Regions from separate parts of the Zooshikella sp. RANM57 genome, predicted to be linked through region 4. Evidence: predicted binding sites of a transcription regulator. Region 4 holds the regulator's gene; each other region holds the start of a gene.
What was found. The regulator PhoB, encoded in region 4, activates phosphate uptake and scavenging genes when phosphate is short. The targets are predictions, from matches to a motif close to TGTCATANNNNTGTCANA.
Positions count from the first base shown of each region.

Region 1: ACQ96U_RS24730 (esterase-like activity of phytase family protein) is a predicted target of PhoB. The motif match lies at 2,091-2,108, and genes of this name have one in related genera.
Region 2: ACQ96U_RS17680 (PA3496 family putative envelope integrity protein) is a predicted target of PhoB. The motif match lies at 3,327-3,344, and genes of this name have one in related genera.
Region 3: ACQ96U_RS10815 (pilus assembly FimT family protein) is a predicted target of PhoB. The motif match lies at 2,963-2,980, and genes of this name have one in related genera.

Region 1 is NZ_JBOIUB010000020.1:10,030-15,237, reverse strand. Features, by position in the region: gene ACQ96U_RS24730 (esterase-like activity of phytase family protein) at 1-1,977, opposite strand, end outside; gene ACQ96U_RS24725 (type 1 glutamine amidotransferase domain-containing protein) at 2,555-3,214, opposite strand; gene ACQ96U_RS24720 (O-antigen ligase family protein) at 3,506-5,092, opposite strand; gene ACQ96U_RS24715 (sulfatase-like hydrolase/transferase) at 5,093-5,208, opposite strand, start outside.
Region 2 is NZ_JBOIUB010000008.1:212,648-217,855, reverse strand. Features, by position in the region: gene uvrD (DNA helicase II) at 37-2,211, opposite strand; gene ACQ96U_RS17685 (SIS domain-containing protein) at 2,398-3,255, shown strand; gene ACQ96U_RS17680 (PA3496 family putative envelope integrity protein) at 3,402-3,587, shown strand; gene ACQ96U_RS17675 (DUF4123 domain-containing protein) at 3,786-4,649, opposite strand.
Region 3 is NZ_JBOIUB010000004.1:257,687-262,894, forward strand. Features, by position in the region: gene mnmH (tRNA 2-selenouridine(34) synthase MnmH) at 1-377, shown strand, start outside; gene selD (selenide, water dikinase SelD) at 374-2,569, shown strand; gene ACQ96U_RS10815 (pilus assembly FimT family protein) at 3,039-3,470, shown strand; gene pilV (type IV pilus modification protein PilV) at 3,483-3,881, shown strand; gene ACQ96U_RS10825 (prepilin-type N-terminal cleavage/methylation domain-containing protein) at 3,893-4,714, shown strand; gene ACQ96U_RS10830 (hypothetical protein) at 4,729-5,208, shown strand, end outside.
Region 4 is NZ_JBOIUB010000011.1:181,837-187,044, forward strand. Features, by position in the region: gene ACQ96U_RS20790 (FAD-dependent oxidoreductase) at 1-944, opposite strand, end outside; gene ACQ96U_RS20795 (rubredoxin) at 998-1,174, opposite strand; gene ACQ96U_RS20800 (chorismate--pyruvate lyase family protein) at 1,361-2,005, shown strand; gene ubiA (4-hydroxybenzoate octaprenyltransferase) at 2,018-2,887, shown strand; gene phoB (phosphate regulon transcriptional regulator PhoB) at 3,021-3,710, shown strand; gene phoR (phosphate regulon sensor histidine kinase PhoR) at 3,731-5,017, shown strand.

The DNA.
Region 1 (5,208 bases), on a different contig from region 4:
CTCACGTTTATCGTTACCAATCACTGGCTCTTCAAGCATGGCAAACAGAGTATTGCCATCGGCACTTAATGCCATGCCTTCAAAGCCGCTACTGCGATTGATGCGGATACCATCAACCAACGCAGTGTTGCGATAAGGCCAGTATAAACCAGCTAACCACGGTGTATTTTTACCTTGTTCATCCTGTAAGTTGGTACCGTCATCAGCATAAGGCCCTTTATTGGGAAAATCACCGATGAGGTAAACGGTTCGAATTGCAGGATAGTTTTTCTGAACATATAACAGTGAGCGAAAATCAAAGCTTTGAATATCCGCTCGCTTTGTTAATCCATTACGCATGATAGTATTCGCTAAAATTGTTGCCATTTTTTCTGGCGTAACAGTACGCTTGTTATAAACGACACCATGGCTATCACGATCACTACGTGGATTTAATTTCGTTTCAATATTAAATCGAACTTGCTGAGCTACTTTGCTGCGTTGAACGGCAAGAGGATGGTTTTTACCTTGGCCTGTTGTATAAAACTGTTGATAAAAACGAACAAAGTTAAAAACCTGCTGTAAGCTAGGCGGTGTATAACTGTGTTTTAAGCCTATTTTCTGGGTAAAAGCTAAAGTAACTGGCGATAGTGAGGCATCGTTAACCTGAGAGTCACCACGAAAGACTTTATCGCAAACAAAATTGTTTTGAATTTCATTAAATGTAAGGTCTTTGATAAGTTTTTGCTGGTGTTCTGTATAAACCCTGTTATTACTTAAACGACACTTAGTGGCTTCAATATAAGGGTCATGACTAAGTACCGCAACACCATCTTTAGTAATACCAATATCTGTTTCCAGTGTCGTCATTAGGTTATCCAATGCGACTTCCATTGCGGGCAACGTATTTTCAGGGCGTAAATTACGACCGCCACGATGGCCTTGGGCGTCAAAATGTTGGGCATCAATCAGTCCTTCAGCAGTGAGGTAATCTGGTTTGCCATCCTTGTTTCCATCAAACTGCTTAACTGCGGTTAATAATAAGTCTGGACGGTCAGAAATAATGCCACTCACTCCTAGCTCCATCAGTTCCAACATTCTTGGAAGCTCATTAACGGTCCAGGTAACAACGGGGTAGCCTGCTTTTTTAATGGATTGAATATCAAATACATCACTTGCCGCAAGTTTTAAACCATTGGGGGTGTCATTATCCCGTGCATAGTGAATTACTTTTGGATTATTGTCCTGCAGCATAACATGGTAGGGTGAAAACACAGGCTGATAATTGGCACCGTGTTGTGCAGCATGTTGAGCGACAGCATTCATAATACGAACACTAGAGCCTTCCTCTAAATAAGGATTTTGTGGCGAGTTTAAATAGTGACCTGTCCGACTAAAGTCAGGCAGTCGATAAGGCTCTTCTAAAACTTTGCCATTAGCATCTACATGCAGTAAAAAAGGACCAAACTCATCGCCTAACCAATAAGTACCATCTGCTGTACGACGTACAGATTCAATATCAAAATCCGCTCCTGTTAAAACACGTTGTTGAGTAAAGTGGTTAACAATAGCAAAGGGAATTTTATGGTCAGGGTCATGTAGCTCGATAAAGCTTTTTACCTTTACGAGGCCTGCATCTGTTTTATCATTGGTTTTTAGGTTTGGCTGAATAGTATATAAACGCAAGTTAAAATCAGCTGAATTTTCCACCTTACCAAAGCCATTGTCGGACATGGCTAAAAAGGTGCCATCAGGATTTTTTAAAACAGCGGAAAAGCCTTGGATGGGCTGTCCTTTTTTAAAAGGAACTTGTTTGCCGTTAATGGTGGATACACCTAAACCTTTACCTGCCACAGGCCCTTGCGCAAAGCTATCGGCCGGTAATTTAGCATAACCCACCAGAGTAGCAGGTGCTGGTTCAGTATAGTGTTGACAACCTGAAAGAATAAACGCAAGCGATGTGCCTAAAACACAACGAGAGAGAAAGTGATTTGTCATGTTACTCATACTACCTTTTTTATAAGCGATAGCGTTAACAGGCATAAATCGTCAAGAAATGACTTATATAATGCACAGTTTTCGCTCAACTTACTGTCCATGTGTTGCTTTTTAGTGACGGTAACATGACAAATTTAAAATATAAAGTACAAACCCCACTCTAACTTTGTATCTTTATTGAGAAGGGGTTGAACCGTAACTTTTAGTTCCTCTACCTTATTTGAGGGGAGATATTTTCGCATTAAGTTCCTCCCCCTTGCTGAAGGGGGAGGCTAGGAGGGGGTTAAATGAGCTTAAATATATAAGTGCTGAATTTTGCGGTATGTATTACAAACCCCACCCTAACCCTCCCCTTACCAAGGGGAGGGAATATACGGTGTATACTTTCTGCACTTAGTCCCGCAACCTAGCTTTAAAGAGAGATATGCTTTTGTGTTAAGGCACTCTCTTGTTCTAGGAGGATGTGCCTTTGCTTTTGGTTCCTTTTGCTTATTGTAAGGGAGGTATTTTCGTATTTAGTTCCTCCCCCTTGCTGAAGGGGGAGGCTAGGAGGGGGTTAAAAGAACAAACAGAAAATTTAATCCTTTAAAGCCCGAATAAAAGCTTTAGCGGTGCTCTCACTGGACTGAGGATTTTGCCCAGTAATTAATAAGCCATCAATTTCAATATGATCTGACCAATTGTCAGACCCACGATAATCGGCACCAAGTTCACGTAACCGGGTTTCCAATAAAAACGGCACATGGTTAGTCATACCGACTTCATGCTCTTCTTCATTGGTAAATGAGGTTAGAATACGGCTTTTGACGAATTTAGGTCCATAACCGGGGATATCATTAATTAAGGCACAAACCCCATGACAAACTGCTGCAACAGGCTGATGTTTTTCAATATAAAAGCCAATGGCATAAGCAACCGCAGGATTGTTAGGCAGGTCAAACATAGTGCCATGCCCCCCAGGAATAAATAAACCGCAATAATTGGCAGGGGCCACATCAGTGAGGGGAATGGTATTTTCTAATACCATCATCGCTTCGGCATGCTCTCCCTCTTTGGGCAGACTTTGTTGGTCTACCGGTGCCTTTCCTCCTTGAATACTGGCAACAGTGATATCAAATCCAGCCTGTTTAATTAGCTCGTAGGGTACAGCAAACTCCTCAAACCATAAGCCTGTGGTTTTGTCATCCGTGAGTTGACTGTGGCTGGTTACCAGCATCAACACTGCTTGATCACTCATTGTACACTCCTTGTTATACGTTATAAGACTGTATGACAAGTATAGTGTAGTTAAGGGACAGGTGTGTGAAGATGAGAGGGGATAAGGAACTGAGAGTATTGTATACCTAAAACGAAGGGTTTTTATACCACTAGGGCACAAGGGGGTGGCCGTTAAATGCTCCTCGGCAATAGCTCCTGCATTGCTCTACTATATGACATCCATGTCATTATGTATAAACTGCATTCCCACCGTCCTTGGTAGTCAAGAGTGCTGACAATAAACCCTAAAAATAATTCGTGAAGGGTATATTTAATGTTTAATAGACTTTTGGAAATCAACTAATTGTTGTTGCTGATGTTGGGGAGCATTTTCAATGGCTTGAGCAATCAGCATTGATGCTTTCTTTTTTTCTCCAATATCATTTCGCACGCGGGCCTCTAGATAATAGTAATACCAACTATTATCTCCATGGGTCTGAAGCCATTGCGTCCACTCAAAAGCTTCTGCAGGATAATATTTATACCAAGCTTCAATCCAACGGTTAATGATTAACGTTGTCGAAGGAAATGACCGCACCATCGTTGCTGCAAAAGAGTTGGGTGCTGGTATAACAGGTCTAATGAGCCAGTAGGTGTTTGTGAGATGTAAGCAAAAGAGTAATATAACAACTCCGCTGCATAAGTTCTTATATGCAGTAGTTAATATTGGTTGTTTGTTGTTTAACGAGATTGGCAATAGATAAGCAATACACAGCGCAAAAACTAAAATAGAGTAGGAATGATAAAATACGCCTGCATTTAAAGAGTGTAAGCAGAGTGATACTGCGGCAAAAAAAGCAATAATTTGAGTATGACTTTCAATAGTTTTTTTGTAGATTTTTAAGAGTGTATTAATCAGTATATAGCCGATCAGTGAAAGAAAGCTGACTGTGCCTATAGTTCCCCAGTCATGGAGAGCCTGTACAATAGCGTTATGGGGTTGCATAAACACAAAGTTTTTACATGTGACTTGATAAGTATTGACACCATAACCAAACAGAAGTTTTTTAAAACTAGATAAGCTTTGGAGGGTTTCAATCCACATACCAATTCTGATGGCAATTGACATTCTACTTAAGTGCTCAATTTCGCCTGCACTAGTGTTTGTAGATGCAATGATAGCGATAAAAAAACCAAATGCTAGGGATATTAATGTAGTTAATACTAGTTTTTTTCTATAGGAAGGTAAAACAAACAAAGCAAAAATAATCGTGATTAAATAAGAGTAGAATGCACCTCTTCCTGCTGTCCACACTAAAAAGCTAACAGATATGATAGTTGCTATAAGCCAAAGTTTCTTGTGAAGATCATTACTACTAAATAAGTAACTAAATTGTGCAATAACAGCTGCTACTGTACAAAAGTATCCCAGCTGGCGGATATTTGTAAAAGGCGTTGCATAATTTACCCAATTGAAATTATGTGGATCTTCTAATGTAAACCATTGATATACATAGTAAAATGCAGTACAAACCAGCGTAAAAGGAATAGCTGCTATTAGCTTATCCCAGTGCTGTTTGCTGAGATGTTGTGCTATCACAAAAGCAAATATAGCGTGAGTAAACCACTCGAGTTGCGTGATCAGAGAAAAGTAAAACCTTACTGATAGCACCGTGGATACTATGGTTGAAATAATCCAAATGCTAAAGAATATTATGATCCATTTGGGTAAACTTTTAGCGTGGTTACTTTTAGATTGAAAATAAATAATGGTGGCTAGTTCAATTAGGCAGATGATAGCCCGAACACTATCCACATTCGCTGGCCCAATCAATAATTGCCAATATTGAGCAAAGCCAACACAAATAAAAAGCGCCCAGAAAGGCGCTTGATTAAGTAAACTTACTTTAGATTTCATTTAACTACCTGAAAATTTTTGACAAAGTTGGTATTTGTCAAAACCTGTATCATTTTTATAGTGTGTACAAAGTGCATCGAGCATTTCGCGCCAAGGTGCCATGTTCTCTTCTTTAT
Region 2 (5,208 bases), on a different contig from region 4:
CGTGAAGCAGTAATTTAATGAAGTGATAATTATTCGCTAAATAACCTCTAGCTTTGCATAAGAGACTACTAGCCATTTTACGCCCTCATGATCGAAGTTTACTTGTACACGTGCTTGAGCGCCTTGACCTTCATAATTCAAAATAATCCCTTCACCAAAAATACTATGCTGTACGCGTTGCCCAAGCGCCAACCCCGTATCCGGTATTGAGGCTTTCATAGACTTTGTCGTTAACGAGACAGGGCGAGAAATCTTAGTCGTCAGACGTACTTCCTGTAGCAAATCTTTAGGTATTTCTTTCAAAAAACGAGATGGTCTATTCAGGTTCTCAGTGCCATGCAGGCGACGAGTTTCAGCATATGTGAGATACAACTGTTGCATAGCGCGTGTAATTCCCACATAACATAACCGTCGCTCTTCTTCCATTCCATCAGGTGTTTCCAGCGACATGGCGTGTGGAAAAAGGCCTTGTTCCAACCCCGCCATAAACACTAACGGGAACTCAAGCCCCTTAGCAGAGTGAAAGGTCATCATCTGCACGCTGTCTTCATATTGAGCTGCTTGTGTTTCTCCTGCCTCTAATGCCGCATGATCAAGAAACAGTGCAAGAGGGCTCAACTCATCCTCACTATCAGGAATAGCCTCCACAGGATCAAACTCACGAGTTGCAGTCACTAACTCCTCTAAGTTTTCAATTCTCGCTCGGCCCTTCTCACCTTTTTCTTTACGATGATGTTCAATCAAACCACTCACAGCGATCACATGGTCTGTTAGCTCATGTAAAGGCAAGCCCTTTGTTGCCTGCTGCATCGTTTGAATAAGTGTATAAAACTGTTGAAGTGCATTGAGTGCACGTGCAGGCAACAGCTTACGTGTAATAACCTCTTGACCAGATTGCCACAAAGACAACTGTTGCTCTCGAGCAAAATCTCGGAGTACTTGCACCGTTCTTTCACCAATCCCCCGAGCAGGCACATTGATAACACGCTCAACAGCCGTATCATCAGAAGGATTGCTCAATAGTCTAAGGTAAGCCAGTGCATTTTTAATTTCAGCACGCTCAAAAAAGCGCTGACCACCATATATGCGGTAGGGGATACTTGAACGCAATAATGCTTCTTCCAGAACCCGAGACTGGGCATTTGAACGATACAGGATGGCAATATCTTTATAACTGCCATGCTCATCAACCCTGGCCTGGATCTGCTCACTGATAAAGCGTGCTTCATCAACTTCATTATAAGCAGCGTATACCTTTATTTTGTCACCGCCGTCACCTGCAGTCCAAAGCTCTTTGCCAAGACGATCATTATTATGAGCAATCAATGCATTAGCTGCTTTTAATATAGTGCTAGTAGAGCGGTAATTTTGCTCCAGACGAATGGTGACAGCATTTGGAAAGTCACTACTGAACTGCCGTATGTTTTCAATTTTTGCACCACGCCAGCCGTAAATTGACTGATCATCATCACCCACAGCCATAACACTTGCCTGTTGGCCAGCCAATACTCTCAGCCATGCATACTGTACAGCATTAGTATCCTGAAACTCGTCTACAAGAATATGAGAGAAGCGTTGCTGATAATGCTTCAGTAGTTCTGGCTGTTTTAGCCAAAGCTCATGAGATCGTAATAATAATTCTGCGAAATCAACAAGCCCTCCCGCTCTACACGCAGCTTCATAAGCGGTATATATTTTCAGCCATGTGCGGGTTTGTAGGTCACCATAATCCTCAATATTCTCTGGACGCAACCCGTCGTCTTTTTTGTTATTGATAAACCACTGCGCTTGTCGTGGGGGCCATTTGCTATCATCTAACCCCATCTCTTTCATCAGTCGTTTAATCAAACGCAGTTGATCATCACTGTCCATGATTTGAAATTGCTCAGGTAAACCTGCTAGCTGCCAATGCGCCCGTAATAAACGGTGTGCAATACCATGAAAGGTGCCAACCCACATGCCTCTTGCTGGAATATTAAGTAATGACTCAATCCGTGAACGCATTTCTGCGGCCGCTTTATTGGTGAATGTCACTGCTAACACGCTGTGTGCAGAGATACCAACAGCTTGCACTAACCAGGCAATCCGGTGCACTAGTACACGTGTCTTACCACTCCCTGCTCCCGCTAATACCAGTGCAGTATCTGCTGTAGTGGTAACAGCTTCGCGTTGTGCGTCATTTAAGTCATTCAATATATGAGAAATATCCATAAGCAGTGGAAAAAACCTTTAGCTATGTCGCTTAAATCGCCAGAAATCAGCCCATTTTCGCTTCTTTTGATCATATTGACCAGTTTCTTCTCGTAAAGAGTGCAACATGACACGTAGCGTGATAACTGTCGTTTAATACAAGAATTTTGTAGTATTACTACATTGTTAATAGGAATGAGTTTGATAATGCAGTCGAGCAGCCTACTCAATCAAATCAGACAACAGTTTTCAGCGTTAAGAAAGTCTGAACAAAAAGTCGCTACATATGTACTAAAACATCCATCTGCTGCGATCCATCTGAGTATTGCTGATCTTGCATTGGCAACAGAGGTGAGTGAACCTACTGTTGTACGCTTCTGCAGAGCAATTGGTTGTAAAGGCTTCCAGGATTTTAAACTACAGTTAGCCCAAAACCTGGCGCAACATAGTAATTTTGGTGCCTATCGTCTCCAACAAACGTACACACCCGCTACATTAGAGACCGTTTTCGATAACACCATTGAAAGTTTGCTAAAAGCTAAAAATACTGTTTCTCCCGCAGTAGCTGAACAAGCAATTATCAGATTGGCAAGCAGTGAGCGTGTTGAGTTTTATGGCTTTGGTGCATCTGGTATTGTTGCGCAAGATGCACAACATAAACTTTTTCGTCTGATTAAACACTGTGCAGCCTACACTGACCCCCATATGCAGGCGATGTCTGCAGCCACACTTAGCGCTGATGACACCGTGGTGGTTATTTCTCAAACGGGAAGAACAGATGCGTTATTACAAATAACACAGTTAGTAAAACAGACATCTGCCAAAGTAATTGGCTTATGCCCAGAACATAGCCCTCTTGCACTACTTGCTGACTGGGTATTAGACATTGGTATTCAGGAAGATACAGACCGCTATACTCCCTTGTTATCTCGAATTGCTCACTTGGTTGTCATCGATATGTTAGCGATGGGTGTCGCATTAACAAAAGAACCAGACATCAATAATCAACTAAAACAAATTAAAGAAAACTTAAGAACACTACGCTTAAATAAAAAAGAGAAATAACTCACACTATCAAGATACTTTTCTAAGAAGTAGTATTAAACATTGATATTTACCACTTTTCTTCTTGAGGTTGTCACTTTAATTTCATAATTTCGTCATTTGAATATTGCATCTTACCAATAACGATACAACAGAAAGGTGCGGCTATGCGTATTGAAGCAACTGAAACCAACAACAATAATAATCAATTTTCAACGCAACACGCTGTTAAATCCAACCGAGAAAAATCTTCTCAGCGTTCTCTATTAGCACGGAGGGCCATTGAAGACTACTTTGAAAACAAACGACTGAATTCGCTCATTGGTGACGACTACTGGGGAAAAGGTAATTAGAAATCAAAATTGAACATAGTACACAAACTTATCCAGTATACCCATCGCGAAAACTTGTAGGGTGCGCTAAATGCTAAATTGAAGAAGCTTATAAAAAATAAGTGACAAAATTTTAACGAATGCGAACTTCCCCTAAAAGTCATTCGCATATGGGTATAACAATAGATGCCTATAGAGCAACTATTGTTATTAATACTTTTAAGCTACACTATTAAGTAAAACACCATTGCCTGTAATGCGGACTTTTTCCCAATAATTCAAGATAGCCTGACTTAAAATAGTGCCTTCTGCACTAATTGGAGTCAAAAATTCTACTAAACTATTTATGTAACCCAGCTCAATAAGTGACTCACTATCAACAGTACTTGATGATTTTTTTAATTTATTAAAAAGCATTATTGTCTTGCTCATCATTCCCTCGTCCAACTCATTTTGAAAATTATTTTGTATAGACCACGTTAGTGCATAAGTTAAAGCCTGACTGATCAACATTGAAAACTGTTGACGGCTAATAACAAGGGAAGTTCTGGTTTCATAAATATCAGCATTTTGACTATCCTTAGCTAAGTCAAAAAGCTCATCAGTCATTAAATCTGCACCAATTAACCGTGTAGCTGGACCTATTAACTGATTAAGTTGGTAACACGCTAATGTACGACTCAATAATCTCAATAATGTAGGGTTATAATACCGAATATGTACCCAATGTTTATTTGGTAAAATAAACTCCAATACACGTTGTAAGTGCACAAAATAAGCAGCGATATTTTCTGAACAAAAAGCAAAAAAGCCTAGTGGCTCCTGACAAGACTTATTAAGAACCCACTCATACAGCATACTATCAGGTTCTAACTTAATTAAGTAAGGTGCTTGTGCAAATAAGTCTTCTGCAGGTGTTCCTCTAAATAATGATTCACACTGAGGATTGAAGTTATCATCAAGCTCCCATATTTTATCAGGTAATTCAGCCTCGCAAGCTGAATCTAATACAAAATATAGGTTGTCTGCCCCCTCTTCTTCTATTGCTGCAGACATCTTCTCCCGATAGGCAACGAGCAGCATCACTCCCTCCATTGGCATATTATGCGTGTTTGCTTTTATTTGATCATGTTATCTGCAAACAGAACTGGTTTGATCCCTTTTACTTCTATTATTGATCTTTACTTATATACACGTCATGCCGTACAGCATACGATCCATCTTAAACTTCCTAACCTTGAATAGCGTAGCACAACTTATAAACTATGCCACGTCAAGTAGTGAGCCCAAGCTAAACAACAGTTTTACATCACTTATAGAGTATTAGGTTTACCCTTTTATCCTGGCCGTTAACAACAATGTTACTCCCCATGTAAACTCTTGTACTTTTTCTATATTAATCAACAGGTTTTCAATACTTTTTATTATATTTGTATGATATAAAACCACTTAATGTATCTTACATAACAACATCTACCATCAACATATCTCAATATGTAAAACGTTTCCCAATACCTCGCATGCACTTTTACCTCTTTGCATAAGCATAGCTATATTTTATATATAAGACATTATACGTATATTATAAAAATATACTACTCAGATAAAAGGTATATTATGCTGGATTAACTATTAGGGCACC
Region 3 (5,208 bases), on a different contig from region 4:
CATCCATCGAAGAGCGCATCGAAAATGCTTTTCAGGATTATATTGAAAATCGTCCCTATCCACATGAATTAGCGGCACAGCATTTAATGTCTGCTTTAACTAAAATAAAACGTCGTTTGGGTGGAAAGCGTTATTCAATGTTAAGTCGAATGATTCAAGAGGGTATGGCAAAGTATCAGTGTATGAATGATGGATCTTTACTTCGTTGTGTCATAAAAATGATGCTAACCGAGTATTATGATCCTATGTATTATTACCATCAGCAACAATATAAAACAAAGCCTTTGTTCAAAGGGAATGCTCAAGAGGTGAGTGATTGGCTGGTGAATAATATACTCTTCACGGATCACTCAGGAAAGGAATTGCGATTAGTTTGAATATACCTCAAACCGTTTATGCTAATGACATAGTATTAGTTGGTGGGGGACATAGCCATGTGTTGTTTATCCGACGTTGGAAAATGAAACCTCTGCCTGATACCCGTTTGACCTTAATATCACCACAGGTCTTTACCCCTTATTCAGGTATGTTACCAGGTCTTATTGCTGAGCATTATACCTTTGAACAAACACATATAGATTTGCGGAGGTTATGTCAGTGGGCTGGAGTGCGCTTTATTGTGGACCGGGTGGTAGATATAGAGCCTGATACTCAGCACCTATCTTTAGAAAACTATCCTCAACTTAATTATGATGCTCTTTCTTTAGATATTGGCTTAACACCCGATTTAATCATTCCTGGAGCAACAGAGTATACTATACCCGTAAAGCCTATAAGTGAGTTTTATGCTCAATGGCAGTCTTTAAAGCAGCTAGTTAAAGAAGATAAGCAGTCACACTACACTATTGGTATTATTGGGGGAGGTGCTGGGAGTATAGAGCTGGCCTTAGCTATTTCGCACAGTCTAAAGTCTGTAAATGCTCACTATACCATACATCTTTTCACTGCAAGCTCGCATATCTTGCCTGACTACTTGCCTAAAACCAGACAGCATGTGAAGCATAAGTTGTTTCAGGCTCATGTCAATATTCATGAAGACTTTAAGGTAAGTAACGTTTGTGATCACGGGGTTTATAGCCAAAATAATGAAGAAGTACTTCTGGATAAAATCTTCTGGTGTACTCATGGTCAAGGTGCCGACTGGTTAAAAAACACTTCACTTGATTTGTCAGAACAAGGCTTTGTCCTTGTGAAAAATACATTGCAGACGCTGAAGTTTGATAACATTTTTGCTGCAGGAGATATTGCACATTTAACACCCGAGGCAAACCCAAAAGCGGGCGTATATGCAGTACGTATGGCTCCAGTATTATTTCATAATATCCGTGCATTATTGGCGGATAGACCACTAAAGCCATTTAAACCCCAAAAGCATTTCTTAAGCCTGTTAGCTTGTGGAGAGAAAGACGCTGTTGGCGAACGAGTACCATTTTCTTTCTCTGGGACTTGGGTATGGCGATGGAAGGATTTCTTAGATCGTCGATTTATGGGTAAGTTTCAGCAACTGTCTTCTGCAGAAATGCCAAGTTTGAGCGAGTTCTTTTGTGTTAAAAGCGTTAATCCTGTGATGCGCTGTGATGGATGTGGGGCCAAAATCAGTCAGGATATGCTTGCTGAAACGCTAGAAGCTGTAGGTATTAAATATCAGGTAGAAGATGCTGCAGTAATTCCATGGCGAGAGGCAAATTACTTGCTGCAGACTGTCGATCAATTAAGAGCTTTTATTGATGACCCTTGGCTATTTTGCCGAATAGCAATAATACATGCATTGAGTGATATTTATGCAATGGGAGGTAAGCCCCATAGTGTTCAGATAGCGATCACCTTACCTTATCAGCAACCGAATTGCTTAAAGCAAGATTTATATTTATTGATGAATGGGATTCAGACAGCGCTAGATGAAGCTGATTGTTCGTTGGTTGGGGGGCATACAGCAGAAGGTGCAGAATTAAGTGTAGCCGTCACGGTAAATGGACGACGAGGGCTGGGTAAAATCTGGCAAAAAACAGGAGCTAAGCCAGGTGATGTATTAATTCTTACCAAACCCCTTGGTACCGGAGTAATACTCGCTGCTAATAAAGTAGCTCAAGCCAAGGGGGATTGGGTTGACAAGATGCTAGAAATGATGCTCCTCAGCAATCGCGCGGCTGTGCCTTTAGTTAAAAAATTCCAACCTCATGCTGTAACTGATATCACTGGCTTTGGGTTGCTAGGACATTTGTTAGAAATGCTGAAACCTGAGCAACTCAGTGTTGAACTGGATATGGCACAGTTACCTGTCTTAGAGGGGGCTACAGATTTATTTCGTCATGGTTGGCAAAGCACTCTCCATGCAGCCAATGAAAATAACCATTACTATTTACATAAAGCGAATCAATGGCTAAAAGAGGTTAACTATCCTTTATTATTTGACCCTCAAACTTCAGGTGGGTTATTGGTTGCTGTTAGTGAGGATGTTGCTAATGACTGCCTTAATGCGCTGCGAATAGACTATCCACAAGCAGCGATTGTAGGGAAAATTCTTCCAAAGGAAGAACAAACGACAACAACAGTTTATCTAAAAAAATAGACAGCTTATCTTTTAATAATTATTTTTAAGGCATACATTCTGGTGGATATGAATATATGTGCACTAAAACCTGACAGCTTATACAAATCGTGTTGTAAATTTATCTCTAGGTGCTCGCCTGAGATATCAGGGTAATCTCATATTTAAAAAGCAAATTCTGAGCTTACCTTTATCCAAAGTCTACATAACGCCCCTCGAACACGCCGTGAATCCATCCCTAGAGGCTTGGTTGTCGCTTCCTTGCGGCAAACAGTTCGACGAGCATTACCCGGCCTTTGTTCTCTCCATTTCGACCTACAGAATTTAATCTTTATAGCGTTGTAGATTGATTACCACTGTTTATTTTAACAATTGAAGTGTCGTATCCCGTTTTATCAATACAAACCTCCCACCTGTCACGAATTCGTCACACATAGCCAAAACCTGTTGTATAAAGCATCATCAGTTATTGTACTGCAGTGGTTAAATAATGAGCAAAATTAAAGGGTTTACGTTAATAGAGTTGATGGTGACAGTAGCCATATTAGGAATTTTGGCGGCTATTGGTATGCCATCGATGGTGGACATGATGCGTCGAGAAAAGGTTGCAGAAGGCACCAATAGGGTATTAAGCGCACTAAAAGAGCTTAAAACAGAAGCAATGACAAGACGTAGAGAGTATATAATCATAATAAGAAACAAAGAATTAAATATTATTAATAATGGGATTATAAAAAAAGTAAAGCTTCCAAGTGAGCTAATGTATCAAATGACACCAAGTAGAGGGGTGGGATTTGATAAAAATGGTTTTTTAACTCCCTCTAGTCTGAGTAATGTTGAAATTAATATCAGTTCAACGCATGCAGGTATTGCTTCAAGAACTATTACAATTAATCGTTCTGGTCAAATAATTAAAAGATAATTAGGGATGATTATGAAATCAAAAATTAAAAATCAAACTGGTATGAGTATGATTGAGGTATTAGTTACCATTGTTATTACCAGTGTTGCTTTGCTGGGGTTGGCTGCACTACTGACTAAATCTATGCAAAGTACTTTTGATGCATCTCAGCGTACAACAGCAGTATGGGCGGCTAATGATTTTGTTGAACGGTATAGAATGGGTATTCAGGTAGATAATAGCCGATCTGCATTAATGGATATTAGAAGTCAGATTTTAATTGATCATAGTTTGGGTAGTAAGTTGGCTGGACAGGATATTGATACACGTACTCCTGGCTCAGTAGAAATAGTGTGGGATTGCACATCATGTAAAAAAGATCCAAGTAATCCTAATATTAATCAGCAAAAGATAAAATTACTGTTGAACTAATGGAAATAATTATGAAAACTCAACGAGGGGTTACACTAATTGAGTTGATGATAGCATTAGCACTAAGTGTAATGCTATTAATGGGAATAACTAAAATATTTAGTCTAGGAAAACAGACTTTAATAAGTGCAGAAAGTCAAATGCAACATGAAGAGGCTGGTCGGCTTGGATTAAGTTATATTCGTCAAGCAGTTCGTAACGCTTATTATGTGCCTTTTGATGATGATTCTGTACCGATTGAGCTTTCTCAACTTTCTGGGTTTCCACATAATCAATCAGACTGTGCTGATAAAGATCTAGATCCAGCTCTATGTAATATTTTAAATCAAAATATAAGTGATAGTTTGACAGTAAGTTATATTTATCAAAATGAAAAGCAATTTAGCTGCGCTCAAGATTTTGGAGCTGATGAACCAATTAGGATAGCGGTTTCTTTTTTTGTTATAAATGATGAAGATGTTCTGAAATGTCAAGCTTATTATTTTGATAGAAGTAAAAGCAGATACGTCTCTATTGGTGAGGAAATTGAACTAGTTAAAAATATAATTGGATTGAAAATGGAGTACTATTTTGAAAATGGAAATAATATAGAAATAATTAACTCAAGTAATATAGATACAGGTGGAGCAAATGATCCACGCTGGGGAAAAATAAAGGGAATAAAAGTGGGTGTGGTAGTTACCTCGTCAGATAGAGGTTCAAACCTATCAAATAGTGTCCATGTATTTGGTAATCACGCTGGTGATAATAGTGATAGATTTAATATTCCAAACTTATACCAGAGAAAAGTTAATAAGGTTTATACTACCACGGTTCAAGCAATTAATTATTGAGTTAGGCGACTGTAATGATGAAATATTCTCTTGCTAAACAAGAAGGGGCATTATTAATAGTTGCCTTGATAATTATGTTCTTACTAAGTGCAGCAGGTATGTCTGCATTTTACTTTTCTCAAACCTCTGAGAAAGCAACGGCATATAATTACTATAAAACAATCACTGAACAAAATACATTGACAGAAGTGTATGCTCAGAAGGAAAGATTAGCTAATGACATTGTTACGATGCAAAGGGTTGAGAGCAAGTTCCCAAGAAGTGATTGGGAGCTTAAAATTGATAGAAGCCAGCCAAGAAAGCCTTTTATTAAAATTAAAGGCGAGAGTTTAGGTGGCAATTTATGTCAAGATTCTGGTGCTGGACATACAAATTGCTTTCAAAACTACTTGAGGTATGAAAAAAAAGTGCCAGCATTAAATCTCGGAAACCAAATCAACATCGGAGAGGGTTCCACAGACTCATTTCATCTTTTTAGTTTAAGAATAAGTGGA
Region 4 (5,208 bases):
GGTGTTTTAACCCCCACAGGCATCGGCCCATAATGCAGCGGTGTAGGATGCCCCGCTAAAGTTCGCGCTAACGTTTTGGCACATGCCATGAGCGGTGCAACATACAATAGTACATGGCCATCTACCTCGGCACAGTCTCCCAACGCAAATACATCTGGTTCAGATGTTTCCAGCAAATGATTCACCTGAATACCTTCATTGACGGTTAGCCCAGCTTCCAACGCCATAGCAACATGTGGCTTAATGCCTATTGCTGATAACACGACATCAGCATGAATAAGCTCGCCATTAGTAAGGACTAACTCAAGCCCATCCTCAGCACGATTAACTTCGGCTAAACCTACTCCAAAATAAAAGTGTACACCGAGTGTCTGCAAACAAGTTTGTAGTGGTGCAGCCACATCAGGAGGTAAAAGCTTTGGCATCAAGGTATGACTTTGGGATATCACCGCTACATGGTGCTCAGCAGCAGCCAAATCATTAGCAAACTCACACCCCACTAAACCACTACCGACAATCACCACACGCTTTTTACCGGATATCGCTTTACGAAAGATCTCATAGGACTGCAAATTGTTTACCGAGTAAACTTCCTCAATGCTATCCCCTTCAACCTCAAGCGGTAATACATCTGCCCCCCACGCTAAAACCAACTGTCGATAACGTAGCGCATCGCTTCCTATCTTGATCACATGCTGCTGTGGATTAATGGCTGTCACACGAGTATTGGTCAGGATAGAAGCATTTAACTGTTCAGCCATTTCATTCGCATCTGCCGAATCAATGTGTTTCCGGCTCATACCGATAGACAGCATTGGCTTAGAGTAATAACGACCATCATCAGCCGTAATTAATGTAAGCGGCGAATGCGGATCATGCTTTCTGAATTCTTTGGCAAGGGTATAACCCGCTAGCCCAGTTCCGATAATAATGAGCGGTTCCATGGTACGTTTGACCTGTTGATTTATTATTTCTTAATGATTAGCACTTCCCAATATTATTCAAGAAGAATCATTTCAAAGTCTTGTTTGCTTACACCACAGTCAGGACAAACCCAATCTTCAGATATATCCTCCCACCGTGTTCCAGGGGGAATATCATCATCTGGCCAACCATCTGCCTCATCATAAACGAAGCCACAGACTGTACACTGCCACTTACGAAACGCTTCCATGCTCACACAAGTACCTCTCTAAACCATGATTGATGGCTAAAGCCAGAATAACGTATGGATTGTAGTGGTTCCAGACGAAACCAATGACTCTATTGTCACGTGATTAACCCATGCCAACAGGAAAATTAACTTTCTGCAGTTTACACCTTGCAACATCAATCATATTCAAGCATCCTGCTGCGAATTATGAGCTTCAATCACTACTCCAACATGCAGTTTTTTAGTGAACGTTTATGGCACCCTACCCACGTATGGCATGCTCAAGATCTATTATGCCCTCGTCTTAAATACTGGCTGAATCATCCTGGTTCATTGACGGATCGATTGACTCGCCATTTTAACAGCAAGGCCACCGTTCACCTGCTTAACCAACAATGGTTATCCGCGTCTGAAGAAGAACAACAGTATCTGGGTATTAAAGCTGACACATTAACCAATATTCGGGAAATTACGCTTTTTGTCAGACAGCAGCCTTGTATATTGGCGCGTACTGTGATTCCTAAAGAAACACTGAGTGATAATTTCCAAGAATTACTTACCTTAAATGAGCAACCTCTGGGCCACTTTTTATTTAGTAAAACCAGTATTAAACGTTTACCACAATTTGAACTGACAAAGTTGAATACAACTGAGTTACCCATTCCCCACAACTTACAGTTACCCTCAGCACAAGTATGGGGTCGCCGATCCAAATTTTTACTCGATCAACAACCACTGATGATCACTGAGTATTTCTTACCCTTTTTACTTCACAACATCCAAAGCGAACAAATTGGCAACCCAGCTGCAAGTGATATACTAACTACCTCATCGCCTTCAAATGATCATTAAAAAAACGTCAATATGCGTGTAATCCAGCAACAATGGCCCCGCCTATGGGCTTATAGTCAACTTATGCGGCTAAACCGCCCTATTGGTACCTACCTCTTACTTTGGCCCACACTATGGAGTCTATGGATTGCAGCACAGGGATTGCCGAATATAGAGCTGGTCATTATTTTTTCATTGGGTGTTTTTTTAATGCGCAGTGCAGGCTGTGTCATCAATGACTTTGCTGATCGTCATTATGATGGCCATGTCAAACGAACTCAGCTACGCCCATTAATTACTGGAAAGGCCTCAGCAACAGAAGCAATTTGGCTATTTTTTGTTTTAGTACTACTTTCATTTCTACTGGTTCTGCAAACTAACACCTATACCGTACTGCTATCTTTTGGTGCACTTGCACTTGCAACCTGCTACCCATTTATGAAGCGATATACCCACTTCCCACAAGTTGTATTGGGGGCAGCGTTTTCTTGGAGCATTCCAATGGCATTTTCGGCACAAACAGGTGAATTATCAGTGACTACCTGGTTACTTTATGCCGCGAATTTGTCATGGACAGTAGCCTATGATACCCAGTACGCTATGGTTGATCGTGATGATGATTTGCAAATCGGTATAAAGTCCACTGCAATATTGTTTGGTCGTGCGGATAACCTGATTATTGCTATTTTACAGCTACTTGCATTACTGTTGATGGTTATTGTAGGCATTATCCAACAGCTTGACTGGCCATTCTATACTGGTCTTATTGCTGCTAGTTTGCTATTCATTTACCAGCATTACTTGACACATGGACGTAACAGAGAGCGTTGTTTTCTTGCGTTCTTGAATAATCATTGGGTCGGATTACTCATTTTCCTGGGCACTATGACTGCTTTTTGGTAACAGTTAGGACCATTTGGCATATCTGCTAAATGCCTAAAAGGTTTCAATCAACAGCCTTTTATTTGTCATTTAATTGTAACAAACAGTCTGTGTAATGAGTTGCTGACCCGTAGAGCGAAGAGAAGGCTTGAACATGGTTGGCAAAAAAATACTTATTGTTGATGATGAAGCCCCAATCAGGGAAATGATTGCAGTCGCCCTAGAAATGGCTGGCTATGAATGTCTGGAAGCAGACAATACACAGGATGCGCACGGTATTATCATTGACAAAAAGCCAGACCTAATTCTGCTGGACTGGATGTTACCTGGTACCAGTGGAATAGAATTGGCTCGGCGCTTACGAAGGGACGAAATGACGGCTGGCATTCCTATCATTATGCTGACCGCAAAAGGAGAAGAAGACAATAAAATACAAGGCTTAGAGGTTGGTGCAGATGACTATATCACCAAACCATTTTCACCACGCGAACTCGTTGCTCGCCTAAAAGCAGTCTTACGCCGCTCAGGTGCTCAAGAACCACAAGAACCCATTCGTGTTGAAGGACTTGAACTTGACCCTGTCAGCCACCGAGTAACAATCAATGGCAAACCTACCGATATGGGGCCTACTGAATATCGCCTGCTACAATTTTTTATGACTCATCAAGAACGTGCCTATACCCGAAGTCAACTACTTGATCAAGTATGGGGAGGCAATGTGTATGTTGAAGAGCGAACTGTTGATGTCCATATCCGCCGTCTGCGTAAAGCACTAGGTAATGGCCATGACCGCTTGATACAAACGGTGCGCGGTACAGGTTATCGTTTTTCCACCAAAGGTTAGTCAGTATAGATTGGTAAACCATGCCACAACGATTGTTTTTTGGGGCAGTCATTGTAGTCATCTTTGGGCTTGCCATTGATGAGCTTGCTTGGACCCTAGTTGTAACTTTGAGTAGTTATCTCTTCTGGACCTTAGTACAGGTTTATAAATTAAACCATTGGCTTCAGGAAAGTGAGCTCACCAATAATGAACCACCAGAAAGCCGAGGTATCTGGGGAGAAATCTTTGATGCTATCTACCGACTCCAACGCAGCCATCAAAAGTCCCGTGCTCGCTTACAAGCAGTTATTGATAGAGTACAAGACTCAACGGCTGCACTTTCTGATGCTGTAGTCATGATTGATAGCCATGGTAATTTGGAGTGGTGGAACCATGCCGCCGAAAAGCTATTAGGGTTTCGTTCGCCCGTAGATCGAGGTCAGCTCATCACCAACCTGATTCGTGATCCTGTATTTTGTAAGTACTTTGAAGAAAAGCGCTATGCAGATCCACTTGAGATACCCTCACCCATTACAGAACAGATCCATCTACTCTTTACGATCACGCTATTTGGTCGAAACGACCGGTTACTGTTAGCCCGGGATATCACCCGCTTACATAACCTTGAACAAATGCGCAAAGACTTTGTTGCCAATGTATCCCATGAACTACGTACACCACTGACCGTTATCCGAGGTTATTTAGAAACCTTTGCTGATAATGCGGATAACCTGCCTGAACGATGGCTTCGTGCAATTCACCAAATGCAACAGCAATCTGATCGGATGGAAAATCTGGTGAGTGATTTATTATTGTTATCTCGTTTAGAAACCAGTGATAAAATTAGTGACCCTAAAGAGGTCAATATAGAAAAACTACTCACTAATATTATTAATGATGCTAAAGCCCTTAGTGGTGAAAAACAGCATAAAATTAGTTTTGTCTGTTGCCAAAATGCCATTTTAATGGGTTATGAACGAGAGCTTCACAGTGCATTTTCTAACTTAATTTTCAATGCTGTCAAATACACGCCCCCCAAAGGCGCTATTGATGTGCATTGGTGGGAAGATGAAAAAGGAGCACACCTGTCAGTAATGGACGATGGTGTTGGCATTGATCCTAAACATATTCCACGTCTAACAGAACGTTTTTATCGGGCAGATGCCAGTCGATCGAAAATGACTGGAGGAACAGGATTGGGCCTCGCGATAGTCAAACACGTCCTACTGCGACATTATGGGCGTCTCGAAATCATCAGCGAATTAGGTAAAGGCAGTACATTCACCTGTCATTTTTCCCCTCAGCACTTGATGGAAAATGCAGCTTGAGACCTTCATAGTGATTAAAGCAGCCCATACTTTAGATAAATAGCAACTTATCCCCTTCACCAATCATTTTTAGTGTTTGCCTGTCAGACAATCATGTCATACCTACTTTTTATTAAACGTTTTTTCATTCAATTCTCTATACTCACCTTAAAACTCCCCACCACAAACAAACTCACCATATTCTTTCAGCG